One region of the Streptosporangium nanhuense genome, then DNA from elsewhere that is predicted to be linked to it. Evidence: riboswitches for the same ligand, from Rfam matches in the RefSeq annotation. Region 1 holds a riboswitch; each other region holds the start of a gene.
What was found. A riboswitch is a leader RNA that binds a small molecule or an ion and turns the genes downstream of it on or off. The one in region 1 is predicted to bind cyclic di-AMP.
Positions count from the first base shown of each region.

Region 1 (3,187 bases):
CGAGGTCAACGGCTACCAGATGGAGATCGAGCCGACCGACCACCTGTCGTTCTTCACCTACACCGACCGGCCCGGCATCGTCGGCGTGGTCGGCCGCATCCTCGGCGACCACTCGATCAACATCGCCTCGATGCAGGTGGCCCGTGACGCCAAGGGCGGCAAGGCGCTCATCGCGCTCACCGTCGACACCGCCATCCCGGCCGAGGTGATCGACCAGATCGGCTCGGAGATCGGCGCCGACAGCGGCCGCTCGGTCGACCTGGCCGACTAGCCGTCCCGCCGATGTGGCCGCCGTCCCGGAGACCGGGGCGGCGGCCACATCTCGTCTCAGCATGTGGGAAGTGTGTACGCCGGGCGAGACGCTGTTCCCGTGGCCAGGTAGCCTGGAATGAAATGCGCCAGGTTCTCGTAATTCCTACCTGCCGCGGCGAGGCCTGACAGGGGCAGGCCGGCGACTCGCCGCGGTGTCGTGGCGCGTGCCGGCTCCAAGCCCCCGCCGCCGGTCCGTGATCCGGACCCGCGACATCAGGCCTGGTCGGAGTCCCGACCGGAGTCTCGACCACCTTCATTGCTGGCATGCGACCGAGACGAGATTCGCCATGTACGACATGTATCCCTGGAACCGTCCCGACGAGACCGAGGACGAGGCCGCCGACGCGCTCCAGACCGCTCTGGACCGCAGGGACAACGGTGGTGCCCCCACTCGCTGAACCCGTTCTCGCCGCCGCCGGGATCTTCACGGCCTCCCGGCGTTGATCCGCCGGCGTGTCTCATCCGCCGGTCACCGTTTCGGTCGCGAGCTCGACCCGCTTGGCCAGCTGGACCCCCTGCGGGTCGGGGCGCACCGCGCCGGCGAAGGACTCGCGGCGCCAGGAGTCGAGTTTCTCCTCCTTGACCACGTCGCCTGTCTGCGGGGCGTGAACCATGTAGCCGGGCTTCGTGATCATGCCCACGTGGCCGAGGCCGCTGAAGAAGACCAGGTCACCGGGCTTGAGGTTCTTCCAGGCGATCTTCTTGGAGAAGGCCGCGTACTGATCGTTGGTGACGCGGGGGAGCTTGATCCCGGCGGCGCCGTAGGCCCGGAGCACCAGGCCGGAGCAGTCGAAGCCGCCGTGGCCGGTGCCGCCCCAGACGTAGGGCGTTCCTTGCTTGGACAGGGCCCACTTCACGGCTTTCTGCCAGGCGGGCTTGACGGCCACGGCCTTCAGCGCCTCTTTCAGCGCGGGGGTGTGGAGCGCGGCGGGGCCGGGGGCCGGGGGAGGGGAGGCGGCAAGGGCGGCGGTCGAGGTCGCGAAGACCGCGGCGCCGGCGACGGCCACGGAGACGGAGATGGACAGGACGCGGGGGAGAACTGTGCCGGACAGGATGATTCCTTCCATAAGGCCGGCCGGGTGAGCTGTCGGGCTCGGGCGTGGAGGCCGCCCTACGGCGCGAGAACGCGCTGATTCGCCCCAAGGAATCCACCTGACGACGACCGGGAACGGCGCTCCGGGGGAGGAGCGGTGTTCCCAAGGCCAGGTAGATCCCGTAAAGAGTGGTTCCCCGGCTCCGTACGGGCCCGGTTAGGGGATGACCCGTACGGATTAGGCAGTGATGTGAATGGGAGGACCATAACCAAACCTCACGAAACGGTCAATACCAAGCAAAGACGGACAAAACGATCAGAGGTCCCGTCGGGCGGATGTGTCCGCAGGGTGAGATCGGTGTTCGATCACCGAGACGGACCGGTAAGGTGCCTGCATGGATTCGCGTAACATTCGCCTGGCGGTCATCCCCGGGGACGGAATCGGAGTCGAGGTCGTCACCGAGGGGCTCAAGGTCCTCGAAGCGGTCGGCACGAAGGTGGAGACCACCACCTACGACCTCGGCGCCAGGCGCTACCACGAGACCGGCGAGACCCTGCCCGACCAGGTCCTCGACGAGCTGCGCGGCTACGACGCGATCCTGCTCGGCGCGGTCGGCGACCCCAGCGTGCCCCCGGGCGTCCTGGAGCGCGACCTGCTGCTCAAGCTCCGTTTCCAGCTCGACCACTACGTGAACCTCCGCCCGGTCAAGCTCTTCCCCGGCGTCGAGACGCCGCTGGGCAAGGCCCGCCCCGAGGACATCGACATGATCGTCGTCCGCGAGGGCACCGAGGGCCCGTACGCCGGGGCGGGTGGCGTCATGCGCCGGGGCACCCCGCACGAGATCGCCACCCAGGAGTCGCTGAACACCGCCTACGGCGTCGAGCGCGTCGTGCGCTACGCCTTCGACAAGGCGCAGGGCCGCCCCCGCAGGAAGCTGACGCTGGTCCACAAGACCAACGTGCTCACCTACGCCGGTGACCTCTGGGCCCGCACCTTCGACCGTGTCGGCCTGGAGTACCCCGACGTCCAGACCGACTACTGCCACGTCGACGCGGCCTCGATGTTCTTCGTCAGCCAGCCCGAGCGCTTCGACGTGATCGTCACCGACAACCTCTTCGGCGACATCCTCACCGACATCGGCGCGGCGGTCGCCGGTGGCATCGGCCTGGCGGCGAGCGGCAACGTCAACCCCGACCGCACCGCGCCGAGCATGTTCGAGCCGGTCCACGGCAGCGCCCCCGACATCGCGGGCCAGGGCAAGGCCGACCCGACCGCCACGATCCTGTCGGTCGCCATGCTCCTCGACCACCTGGGCCTGGCCGCCGAGGCAGCCAGGGTCGAGCGGGCCGTCGCAGACGACCTGGCCGAGCGGCCGGCCGGCCGGACCGGCCGGACCACCCGCGAGATCGGCGACGACATCACCGCCCGAGTAGCCGGCTGAGGAAGCCGCCCTCCTCGACCCCGACGCGCCTGGCGGCTCATCCGAGCCGCCAGGCGCGTTTTTGTTTCTCCAGCACTGCCGGTTTTCGGCATGGATGGAGTAGTTTCCCGTTACCCGGTCCGACGCAGAATGGACCCAAGGGTAAGCCAGACACCAAGAGAAGGATCCGTGCGATGACCACCGCTCAGAAGCTCAGCTTCGACGTGCAGCTCTCCGACCACGCTCGCACCGCGGAAGAGCGCGAGCAGGTACTGGCGAGCCCTGGGTTCGGTCAGGTCTTCACCGACCACATGATCTCGATCGACTACACCGAGGGGCAGGGCTGGCACGACGCCAAGCTCGTGCCCTACGGCCCGCTCAGCCTCGACCCCGCGACGTCGGTCTTCCACTACGCGCAGGA
Region 1 is NZ_JCADBG010000008.1:189,706-192,892, forward strand. It holds gene serA (phosphoglycerate dehydrogenase) at 1-271, shown strand, start outside; gene AC5L38_RS17735 (C40 family peptidase) at 771-1,379, opposite strand; cyclic di-AMP (ydaO/yuaA leader) riboswitch at 1,367-1,600, opposite strand; gene AC5L38_RS17740 (3-isopropylmalate dehydrogenase) at 1,741-2,787, shown strand; gene AC5L38_RS17745 (branched-chain amino acid aminotransferase) at 2,961-3,187, shown strand, end outside.

Region 2 (3,187 bases), on a different contig from region 1:
GTACGGTTTCGTGTGCAGGGAAGCGCGTCCCGCGCGCGGCGGGCCCGCCGGGCGTCGGCCACGGGATCATGCCCCGGGGACTCCCGTGTCGTGATGGGCGAACCTCGACAGGTGCGAGCGCAGTGACGGCGCCGCCTCGGCCGTCCACCACTCGTCGGGGACGTCCACCGTCTCCACGGCGACGCCCCGGGCCGAGAGCAGGACCCGCAGGGAGGTGACCGCGGTGGACGGCAGGCTGAGCACCCGCTGCTCGGCGGCGAGCCCGCGCAGGGTCATCTCGGCGGGGGTCCCGCCGTCGTAGACGGTGATCCCCGGCTGCTCCCCGACCCGGACGAGGTCGTCGGGATCCTCGCGGCGGTGCGGGAAGTAGGCCACCGGACCGGCCGAGCCGAGCCCGGCCAGCCAGGTGAAGTAGCGGTCGCGGTGGATCAGGCCGTTGCGGACCAGCGAGGTGCCGAGGACGACGGTGCGCTCCTCGGGACGGGGCCCGCGCAGCGGCTGGGACCGCAGCCAGGCGAAGTCGTGGGTGACCAGCTCGGCTCCCCCGGCGCGTACGGCCTTCGCCAGGTCGGGGGGCACGGGCAGCGCGGTGAAGATCGACAGTCGTCCCGAGCGGGCGGCGGCGCGCAGCCTGAGCCCGGCCGCCGCGCCGAGGGCGGTCCTGAGCCTTCCGGCCTTCGCCCTGGCCCTCAGCAGGGGCGTTCCCACCCTGCCGGTGAGCAGTTCCAGGAGCCTGATGGTGGCGAGACCGTCGTCGACGATCACGATCCGGCCGGGGAGCGCGGTGAGCCAGCGGAACTGGACCTTGCCGGAGAAGGCGTCGCCCACCACCCAGGTCTCGCCCCGGCGCGGCCTGGGCATGTCCTGCCTGGCCGCGGTGAGCTCCAGCCCCCTCGGCAGGGTGAGACGGCCCAGCTCGCGGCCCGTCACGGCCAGCGGGCGGAGTTTCGCCCTGGGCACGAGATGGCTGCGGGCGCCGAGCAGCCCGGCATGATGTGCCTCCACCGCGCAGAGCATCTGCAGCGGGGACTCCACCCAGGCAACGGCCGAACCCTGATCCCGCGCGTGGTCTCGGCCGTCCTCCACGCCGGGCGATGACCCGTTCACGACTGCCACAACCTAACCCGGTGTGCTTAAGCGCCCGGGAACTGCGGGTGAACAGCCGACCACGCGCGTCTGTTGATGATCGTCCGGACTTTACCCGCGGGCGCGGCGGGGCCTCGGGGAAAGCGTGTTCCTTTACTCGGCACCTTTACCTTCGCGGGGTCACGGAGCCTCGCGGGGCCCCTCACGGGCACATCTCTTTACCTTCCGGGCGGCGAGGCCCGCCCGCTGCCCTCCATCATCGCTCTGAGCTGCGCAAACTCCCTCGGGCGCGGGGCCGGGGCCACTGGATCCGGCGCGCCGCCCCCGGCCCCCGCATGGGGGAACCTCTACCATCGGAATACTTTTTACCATCGAATACATGTTCGAAACTTTACCGGGTGCCTCACGCCCTTACCGAGGGTCCGCTCGCGCGTCATAGCACCCCTCCGCAGGCGACTCGCGGGCGGGTGCGGAAAACCCGGATCGCCGCAGGGGCAGGGGATCCCGACGTCGGCGCGAGTTGCGCCCGACCACCTCGGGGAGGTGTGGCCGAGGTCGCCGCGCCCCGCCTCTCCGGCCGGAGGGCACCCCGCAACACCGACCTGATTCAGGCGTATTCCCAAGTCAAGGCAATATGTCCTACTTGTAATCGTCTGTCCCCCTGACGTACCTTCGTCCTATTCGTGGCGATTGCCTAGGTCTATCCAGGTCTGTGCATTGCCGTCACATTGCCCGACTGTGTCCCACCTGGTGGAGCCCCTCCACCGATGGTGAGCACGGCCGCCGAATCCGCGAGGTCTGCGGAACCGGGGAACCACGTTCCTGGGGTGAATCAGCGCACCTGTGCGCCGTAGGGCACTTCCCAGCCCGAACCCGTCAGCTAACCCGGTAGGCGGAATGGAAGCGAAGCAAGGAGTCGAACCCCCGTATGACTAAGCATCGCCTCATCTCCACCCCCCGCGCCGCCTGCGCCATCATGGGCGCGTGCGTCGCCCTGGCGACCGGCACCACCGGCACCGCCCTGGCCGCCGACGGCCACGGCGTCGTGAACGCGCCGCCCGTCGACACCAAGGCCCAGGACGCCAAGGCCGCCAAGACCCCGCTGCAGATCGTGGCCGAGAGGCTCCCCAAGGTCTCCGCCGCGAAGGTCCTGGACATCGCCTCCAAGCAGATCGGCGTCCGCGAGAACGCCAACGGCGGCGGGACCAAGTTCCACTCCTGGTACATGTCGAGCCCCCGCGCCAAGGAGACCCTCGCGCGCGACGGCGGCAACACCGTGTACGACTACGCCAACGCCCCCTGGTGCGCGATGTTCGTCTCCTGGGTCGGCGAGGTGGCCGGCATCCGCCCCACGATGGGCTGGGACGCCTACACCGTGGCCCACGCCAAGTGGTTCAAGAACAACGGCCACTGGGGCACCATCCCGACCCCCGGCGCCGTCGTCTACTTCGACTGGGCCGGCGGCAAGAGCATCGAGGGCATCGACCACGTCGGCTTCGTGAAGAAGGACAACGGAGACGGCACGATCACCACGATCGAGGGCAACACCGGCAACGGCGACGTCGAGCAGCGCGTCCGTCCCGTCTCCGAGGTCGTCGGCTACGGCTACCCCGTCTACTCCAACTGACCTCACCCGGTCCGCTTCGACCGACCGCGCTCACCGCCGCCCGCGGCCGCCGTTCCCCCACGGCGGGCGCGGGCGTCCCGGCCCCCGCCGGCGAACGACGGCCAGGTCCCGGCCGGTGAACGACGGCCAGGTCCCCGCCGGTGAACGACGGCCAGGTCCCCGCCGGTGAACGACGGCCAGGTCCCCGCCGGTGAACGACGGCCAGGTCCACACGCTCCCGGGGGCGCCGCTCGAACGAGCGGCGCCCCCGGGAGCGTTTCGCGTCCTCCCCCGCCCGGCTCCGGCCCCGGGACCGGGACCGCCCTCCTGCCCGGCCCCCACCTTGGCCCCTCTCCGGCCCGGCCCCGAGGCCGCCCCGCCTCACCTTGCCCTCGTTCCTCCTCGCGCCGGCCTTCCCGGCGCATCCGCTCCAGCCGCGCCCGCCCCTTCCCGGACTCGCCCTGACACCCCCTTGACAAGCCCCGCGCCGACGTC
Region 2 is NZ_JCADBG010000001.1:971,961-975,147, reverse strand. It holds gene AC5L38_RS04060 (hypothetical protein) at 67-1,035, opposite strand; cyclic di-AMP (ydaO/yuaA leader) riboswitch at 1,858-1,996, shown strand; gene AC5L38_RS04055 (CHAP domain-containing protein) at 2,015-2,713, shown strand.
Region 2: linked by a shared signal. The riboswitch ahead of AC5L38_RS04055 (CHAP domain-containing protein) and the one ahead of AC5L38_RS17735 (C40 family peptidase) in region 1 are both predicted to bind cyclic di-AMP.

Region 3 (3,187 bases), on a different contig from region 1:
ATGGTTTCCGCGCCGTTCCATGGGTGCTTGATCAGCCACCCGAAGACAAATGTAGTTCGATGGGCGAGAGGCCGTGCCGACGGAGTGGCCTGGTGGGACACCTCGCCGCACCGCCCGACGCGATCGATCGGACGACGGTCGAACGGCACCGCGTTTCAGGCGGAGTCCAGGACCGGGGCCCTCGCCTCATCCACCGAAGCCGACGCGCACCTGCTCGGTGAAGTGGTCCTCGAACAGCGTCCGGTCCCGGCGGTCCACCGAGACCGCGTAGGTGGTGACGCGTTCGCTGATCAGCGCGCGGTCCTCCAGGCGCCGGACGCGGGCAGCCAGGTCGGTATCGACGGTCATGGAGTTCTCCACAATTCTAGGGATGGTTCCATCCCTGGCAAGAACGTACGACATCGGATTATCCGAATCAACTTAATCTGATTGGTGATGGTTTGTCGTAGGATGACCAGATGTCCGCCGAGAACGAGACCGACGCCGAGGCCGAGGCTGCCGCTTCGAGCGTGGCGCACGCCGATCTGACATGGCTGACCCATCGCGCCGCCGCGGTGCTGGCCGATGCCTTCAACGAGGTGTCGAGAGAGGCCGGACTGGCCGATCTCCGCGACTGGCTGGTGCTCGCCCTGGTCTCCGACGGCCCGGAACGCACCCAGATGGAGATCGCCACCGAACTCGGCATCGACAAGACCACGCTGGTGTCGATCCTCGACCGTCTGGAACGCGGCGGCCTCGTCGTCCGCAAGGTCTCCGAGCGCGACCGCCGGGTGCGGATCCCCGAGGCGACCGCGAAGGGCGTCGAGGTCAAGGCCCAGGTCTCCGTCGCCCGGGAGACCGCGGTCGGCCGCCGGCTCGCCGCCATCCCGCGACACGAGCACGCGAGGTTCCACGCGATGCTCTGGAGCATTGTGGAGGGTTCTCCCCGGGTTCGGCCCGCCGAGTGATCACGGCCGGGGCGACCCGCCTCGCTCCCGGCGGGACGTGGCGTCGTCCCCGTTGCCCGGGAAGCCTCGGCTCCTAGTACATCGAGATGTGCGGATGGTCGAAGTGGTTGGCCGTGATGCCGCCGCGGTTGGACATGAAGTTCCAGCCGGAGCCGTGGTTGATGCGCTGGCGCCAGATCACGTACTTCACGCCGAGCCTGGCCTTGTTCTTGATGGCCCAGGCGGCGATCTCGTCGCCGAGCGCGATGTTGGCGGCCGAGGGCATCGTGCCGCCGGTGCTCATCATGAAGTCGCACGCGCGGCCCAGCGGGTGCTCGCCGCCGTCGTTGGCGGACCGGTAGCAGCCGACGGAGTACGGGAGGCTGAAGCGCCGCATGACGGCGTCGCGCATGATCCGGGTGCGGTCGGTGATGTTGTCGGCGCCGGTGGGGAGCTGCGGGGCCCAGGTGCCGTCGGAGCGGCGGCCGGAACCGGTGGGGGCGAGGCGGTCGAGCCTGTCCTTGACGTCGCGGATCACGTCCTCGGCCTTCTCGCGCTGGCCCTCGACCTCCTTGGCCTCCTCGCCGATCTCGTCGGTGAGCCTGGACGCCGTCTCCGAGGCCTTCTTCCTGCGTTCGAGGCTGTCGGCGAAGCCGTCCAGGTAGGCGGTCTGCTGGGCGGTGAGCTGCTCCATCACCGCGGCGGCGCCCATGTCGCCGGAGAACATCAGCGCGGGCAGCCCTCCGCTGCTGCTGGTCTGGTAGCGCAGCTGCACGATGGTGTCGACCTGCCTCTTGGCCTCGACGTAGGTCTCCTCGGCCTTCTTCAGGTTCTGCTTGGCGACGGTCTCGGCCTTCTGCGCCTTCCTGAGAGACTCGCGTTTGGCGGCGTAGGTCTCGATCAGCCCGTCGAGCTTCTTGCCGAGTTTGGCCAGGTCGGCGCGGAGCTTGGCCTCGGTCGGCTTGGGTTCCGCGCTTCCCGCGGTGGGGGCGCCGATGGTGAACGCCGCGATCGAGCTCAGACAGAGGGCCAGAGCGGCATGCCGACGGAACGTGGGGGACGAGGCCGCCACGAACTCTCCTCTCCTTGCGCCTGCCGGGTTAGCTGACGGGTTCGGGCTGGAGGAAGCCCTTCCACCGAAGTGGTTTCACCCCAGGTGCGGTGGTTCCCCGGCTCCCGGGCGAGGCGCCCGGGATTAGGCATATCAGCGTTTGAAGCCGATGTGGGAAGGATAGTAGTGGTAAACAGCAGGTCATGCGACCTCAAGACGAGACCAAGCGGTAATCACTTCGTGATGACAGAGCGCAGGAGATGTGCTGTTCCCTCGGGTGACACGTCGTTCACGAACGCGCCCATGGCCGACTCCGACCCGGCGAGGTATTTCAGCTTGTCCGGCGCGCGGCGGATGCTGAACAACTCCATGTGCGCGTACGACAGATCGCGGCCGGTGGAGACCGGCGCCTGGTGCCAGGCGGCGATGTAGGGCATGGGCACGCCGAACAGCCCGTCGAGGCGGCGGAGCACGTCGGTGTAGAGGGGGCCGAACGCCGCGCGCTCCCCGGCCTCCAGCGCGACCAGGTCGGGAACCTGGCGGTGCGGGTAGAGGTGGACCTCCACCGGCCAGCGCGCCGCCGCCGGGACGAACGCCGTCCAGTGCTCGTTCGAGGCCACCACCCGGACCCCTGCCTCCCGCTCCGCGGCCAGGACGTCGGCGAACAGGTTGCCGCCGGTCCGCTCCCGGTGGCGCTCGGCCGCCCCGAGTGTCAGCCTGGTGCGCGGGGTCACGTAGGGGTACGCGTAGATCTGGCCGTGCGGGTGGGCCAGGGTGATGCCGATCTCCGCTCCCCGGTTCTCGAAGCAGAACACCTGCTCCACGCCCGGCGTCGCCGACAGCTCCGCCGTACGGTCGACCCAGGCCTCCATGACCAGCTCGACCTGCTCGGGGGAGAGCCGTGAGAACGACGAGTCGTGCTCGGAGGTGAAGCAGACCACCTCGCACCTGCCGGTCCCCGGGCGGATCTCGCTCAGCCCGCCGATCTCCCGGTGCTCGCCCGGCTGGGCGGAGAACGAGGGGAACCGGTTCTCGAAGACCACCACGTCGTAGTCGGCGGCGGGCACCTCGGTCAGGTTGCCGGGGGTGGAGGGGCAGAGGGGGCACTCGCTGGCCGGGGGCAGGAAGGTGCGGCCCTGGCGGTGGCCCGCCACCGCGATCCACTCCTCGGTCAGCGGGTCGTAGCGCAGCTCGGAGGCGGCGGGGCGGG
Region 3 is NZ_JCADBG010000006.1:331,825-335,011, forward strand. It holds gene AC5L38_RS15090 (nuclear transport factor 2 family protein) at 187-348, opposite strand; gene AC5L38_RS15095 (MarR family winged helix-turn-helix transcriptional regulator) at 459-947, shown strand; gene AC5L38_RS15100 (coiled-coil domain-containing protein) at 1,021-1,998, opposite strand; cyclic di-AMP (ydaO/yuaA leader) riboswitch at 2,002-2,138, opposite strand; gene galT (galactose-1-phosphate uridylyltransferase) at 2,211-3,187, opposite strand, start outside.
Region 3: linked by a shared signal. The riboswitch ahead of AC5L38_RS15100 (coiled-coil domain-containing protein) and the one ahead of AC5L38_RS17735 (C40 family peptidase) in region 1 are both predicted to bind cyclic di-AMP.

Region 4 (3,187 bases), on a different contig from region 1:
CGATCCCGGCGGGCAGGGGGACCAGCGGGTCGTCCTCCCCGTGCAGCACGAGAGCCGGAACCGCGAGTTCCTTGAGCCGGGGCGCGCGGTCGCCGGAGGCCATGATCGCGGCCACCTGCCTGGCCGTGCCCGCCGGGTCGTACGACCGGTCGTAGCCCAGCCCGGCGATCTCGGCGTTCCACCCCCGGTCGAACGGGTAGCCGGGTGAGCCGACGGCCGCGCAGTTGTCCAGCGCCCGCCTGATCGCGCTCTCGCGGTCGGGCGTGAAGGCCGGCAGGAGCACGTCCGGGTCGGTCAGCAGGGCCGCCCGCGGGCTCGGGGTGGACATGATCGAGGTGAGGCTGCGCACCCGGTGCGGGTGGCGGATCGCGAGCGACTGCGCGATCATCCCGCCCATCGAGAGGCCGACCACGTGGGCCGTGTCCCGGCCGAGCGCGTCGAGCAGTCCGGCGGCGTCGTCGGCCATGTCGCCCAGCAGGTAGGGGACCTCCCCGCTCCCGTCGAGGGCGGGCGTACCCGCCTCGTCCAGGTGGGTGCTCTCGCCGCTGTCGCGGTTGTCGAAACGCACCACGTGGTGTCCCCGGTCCGCGAGCAGGGCGCAGAACCTATCGTCCCACTGGATCATCTGGCAGCCGAGGCCCGTGATCAGCAGGAGGGGGCGGCCCTCCGGGGAGCCGAAGGTGTCGTAGGCGATCTCGATGCCGTTCGCCGGGGCCCGCAGGGTCATGGCACTCCTACCGTCCGCGCTGGTTCCGCGGGACAGAATGCCATTCGGGGGAAAGCGCGGCACCGGCGGGGTGGGGCTCCACGAGGACTCCAGCGAGGACTACGGCGGGAGGGAGGCCCGGCGAGGACTTCGACGGAAGGGAGACCCGGCGAGGACTCCGGCGGGAGGGGGCCCGGTGGGACGGAGACCTCAGCGGGGCGAGAGCCCGGCGGAGGCTCCCGCGAGGAACTCCCGCGGGGCCGGGCTCCGGCTCAGCCCTCTCGGCTCAGCCCTTTCCCGCACCGATCTCGGCGGCGCGGACACCGGCGGCGACCACGTCGGCCGGGACGCGCATGGAGGCGGACTCGACCATGACCTTGGGCTTGCCGGCCCACGGCCGCACCGCGGTGCTCACCGGCTGGGTCTTCACGCCGATCCCCAGTTCCAGGGCCTTGGCGAAGACGACCGTCGGGGGCTTGGCCGGGGTGGTGTCCCTGCGGCTCCAGGCGCCGGTGGAGAACGCGACGGGGTGGTTCTTGATCCCCGTGCCGCCGCCCCACTTGGTGACCACGTACTTGACGTCGATGTGGCCCATGCCGCCGTTGCCGTCCACGCCGAGCGTGCCGGCGTTGAACGTTCCACCGGTCAGGTCGGCGAAGGTCTTGGCATCGATGTCGATCATGATGCCCTGGTTCGAGGGCGAGCCGGGGCCGCGGTCGCCGACGAAGAACTTGGCCTTCTTGCCCTTGTAGATGAGGTAGCCCTCGGTGAGCAGGGGCCAGCTCGGGCTGGCGATCATGCCCTTCTGCATGGGCTTGCCGCTCGCGGGAAGACCGGTGTCACCGGCCCGGCCGGAGGAGTCGTCCCAGAAGTAGGAGGCCGTGGTCGCGCCCTGGAGGAGGACGGACTCGGCGCTCGCCTTCGCCACGCCGACCTCGGGGTCGGCGGTGGCGGCGAAGCAGGTGGAGGCGGGCAGCGCCAGGGCGACACCGGCGGAGGCGAGGACGCTCGCGCCGACCAGGGTGGCGGCGGCGAGGCGGTTCCCGCGGGACTTGCTGTTGTGCCAGACGGACTTGCTCGGGCCGTTCTTGTGCATACCAAAGAAGAGGCGCATGGAGAAGAGGCTCTTTCGCGAGGGAACGGGGCGGCCAGGTGCGACACACCGAAGGGGTGCACTGGCGGGGACGCGCTCGTCGGAAAAGGGGGCGTAGCCGGAATCTCAGGCAATCGCTACGCGGAGCACGATCTGGAAGGTGCCGCTGTCAGGTGCGGCGAGAGGGTCGGGGGGACGGGGGATGGCGAGCTGTGTCGGGTCAAAGGGGGAGAAGTTCAGGTGGTCGGCGCGGACAAGGTGTGCACCGACGTGGTAACGCGGTGATCCATGAGGGGATCTCCTCTCCATCTCGTCTACCGGGTTAGCTGACGGGTTCGGGCGGTGGAGTTGCCCTACCGCCGCATGATCGCGGCGGATTCACCCCGAAAGAGTGGTTCCCCGGCCCCGAAGCCTCTGTAGGGCTCTCGGGATTCGACGTCGGCCGGCCGCTCCCTCTTGTGAAGGGCAGGTCGCCAACCGATAACAGTGGACACTACCTACCAAAACCGGACAAAGCAAAGCAAACACCATGAAAACCCCAGAAGATCTACCTGCAAGCTTCAAGGAAGCCTCATCGATCGCCCCGCCAGACCAACACCCGTCCTACCAGCACGGATGTCTCGACCATCCCGGAATTCACCTCGGGAGCCCCTGCCCAGAGCGCCTGCGTACGGGGGTCAGCCCGGCGAACCCGCCCCTCGCGGATCCGCCCCGGAACGGCCCGTCCCAACCCGGGGGTTCGCGCCCCGAGGTCCGCGAAAGGTAAAGCCCCGGGGTCGATCAGTCCCACCAGAACGACCAGGCGTTCCTGCCCTTGATCTGCTCGGCGTAGTCGATGAGGTTCCCCGCCCCCTGGATGATGCTGTCGGGGCAGAACGTCCAGTGCTCCGCGGCGATGTGCAGGGCGTGCTCGGAGGTCGTCGGAGGCGCGGCGACGCTGAGGTCGAGGGTGTTGAAACCCATGCCGACCACCCGCACGCCGAACCTGTCCTCCCAGCTCCGCACGACGGCCGCGAGCGGGACCATCCACTCGTTGTGGTTCAGGGCGCCCTGCCAGCCCATGACGGCCAGGGCGTCGGCCCCCCGCTCGACCGCGACGAGCCCGAGCGGGGTCCTGCGCTCGGCCACCAGCCCGGCGTACCAGTCGGCGACCACGCCGGGGTCGGCGGCGAGCCTTCCCGCGGGGGCCGGGCCGGGACACTCGGGACCGAAGGGGTCGAGGAGTTCGAGCTGGTCCACGGTGGCCTTGGCGATCCAGTCGGACCACACCTCGGCCATGAACGCGGCGGCGTGGTAGTTGTCGATCTGACCGGCCGTGTCCGGGGCGATCTGGCCGGCCGACCAGGGCTGGACGGAGTCCTCCAGCAGCACCGGCCACAGGCCCGACC
Region 4 is NZ_JCADBG010000006.1:101,823-105,009, reverse strand. It holds gene AC5L38_RS14020 (alpha/beta fold hydrolase) at 1-727, opposite strand, end outside; gene AC5L38_RS14015 (hypothetical protein) at 993-1,820, opposite strand; cyclic di-AMP (ydaO/yuaA leader) riboswitch at 2,096-2,246, opposite strand; gene AC5L38_RS14010 (DUF4253 domain-containing protein) at 2,580-3,187, opposite strand, start outside.
Region 4: linked by a shared signal. The riboswitch ahead of AC5L38_RS14015 (hypothetical protein) and the one ahead of AC5L38_RS17735 (C40 family peptidase) in region 1 are both predicted to bind cyclic di-AMP.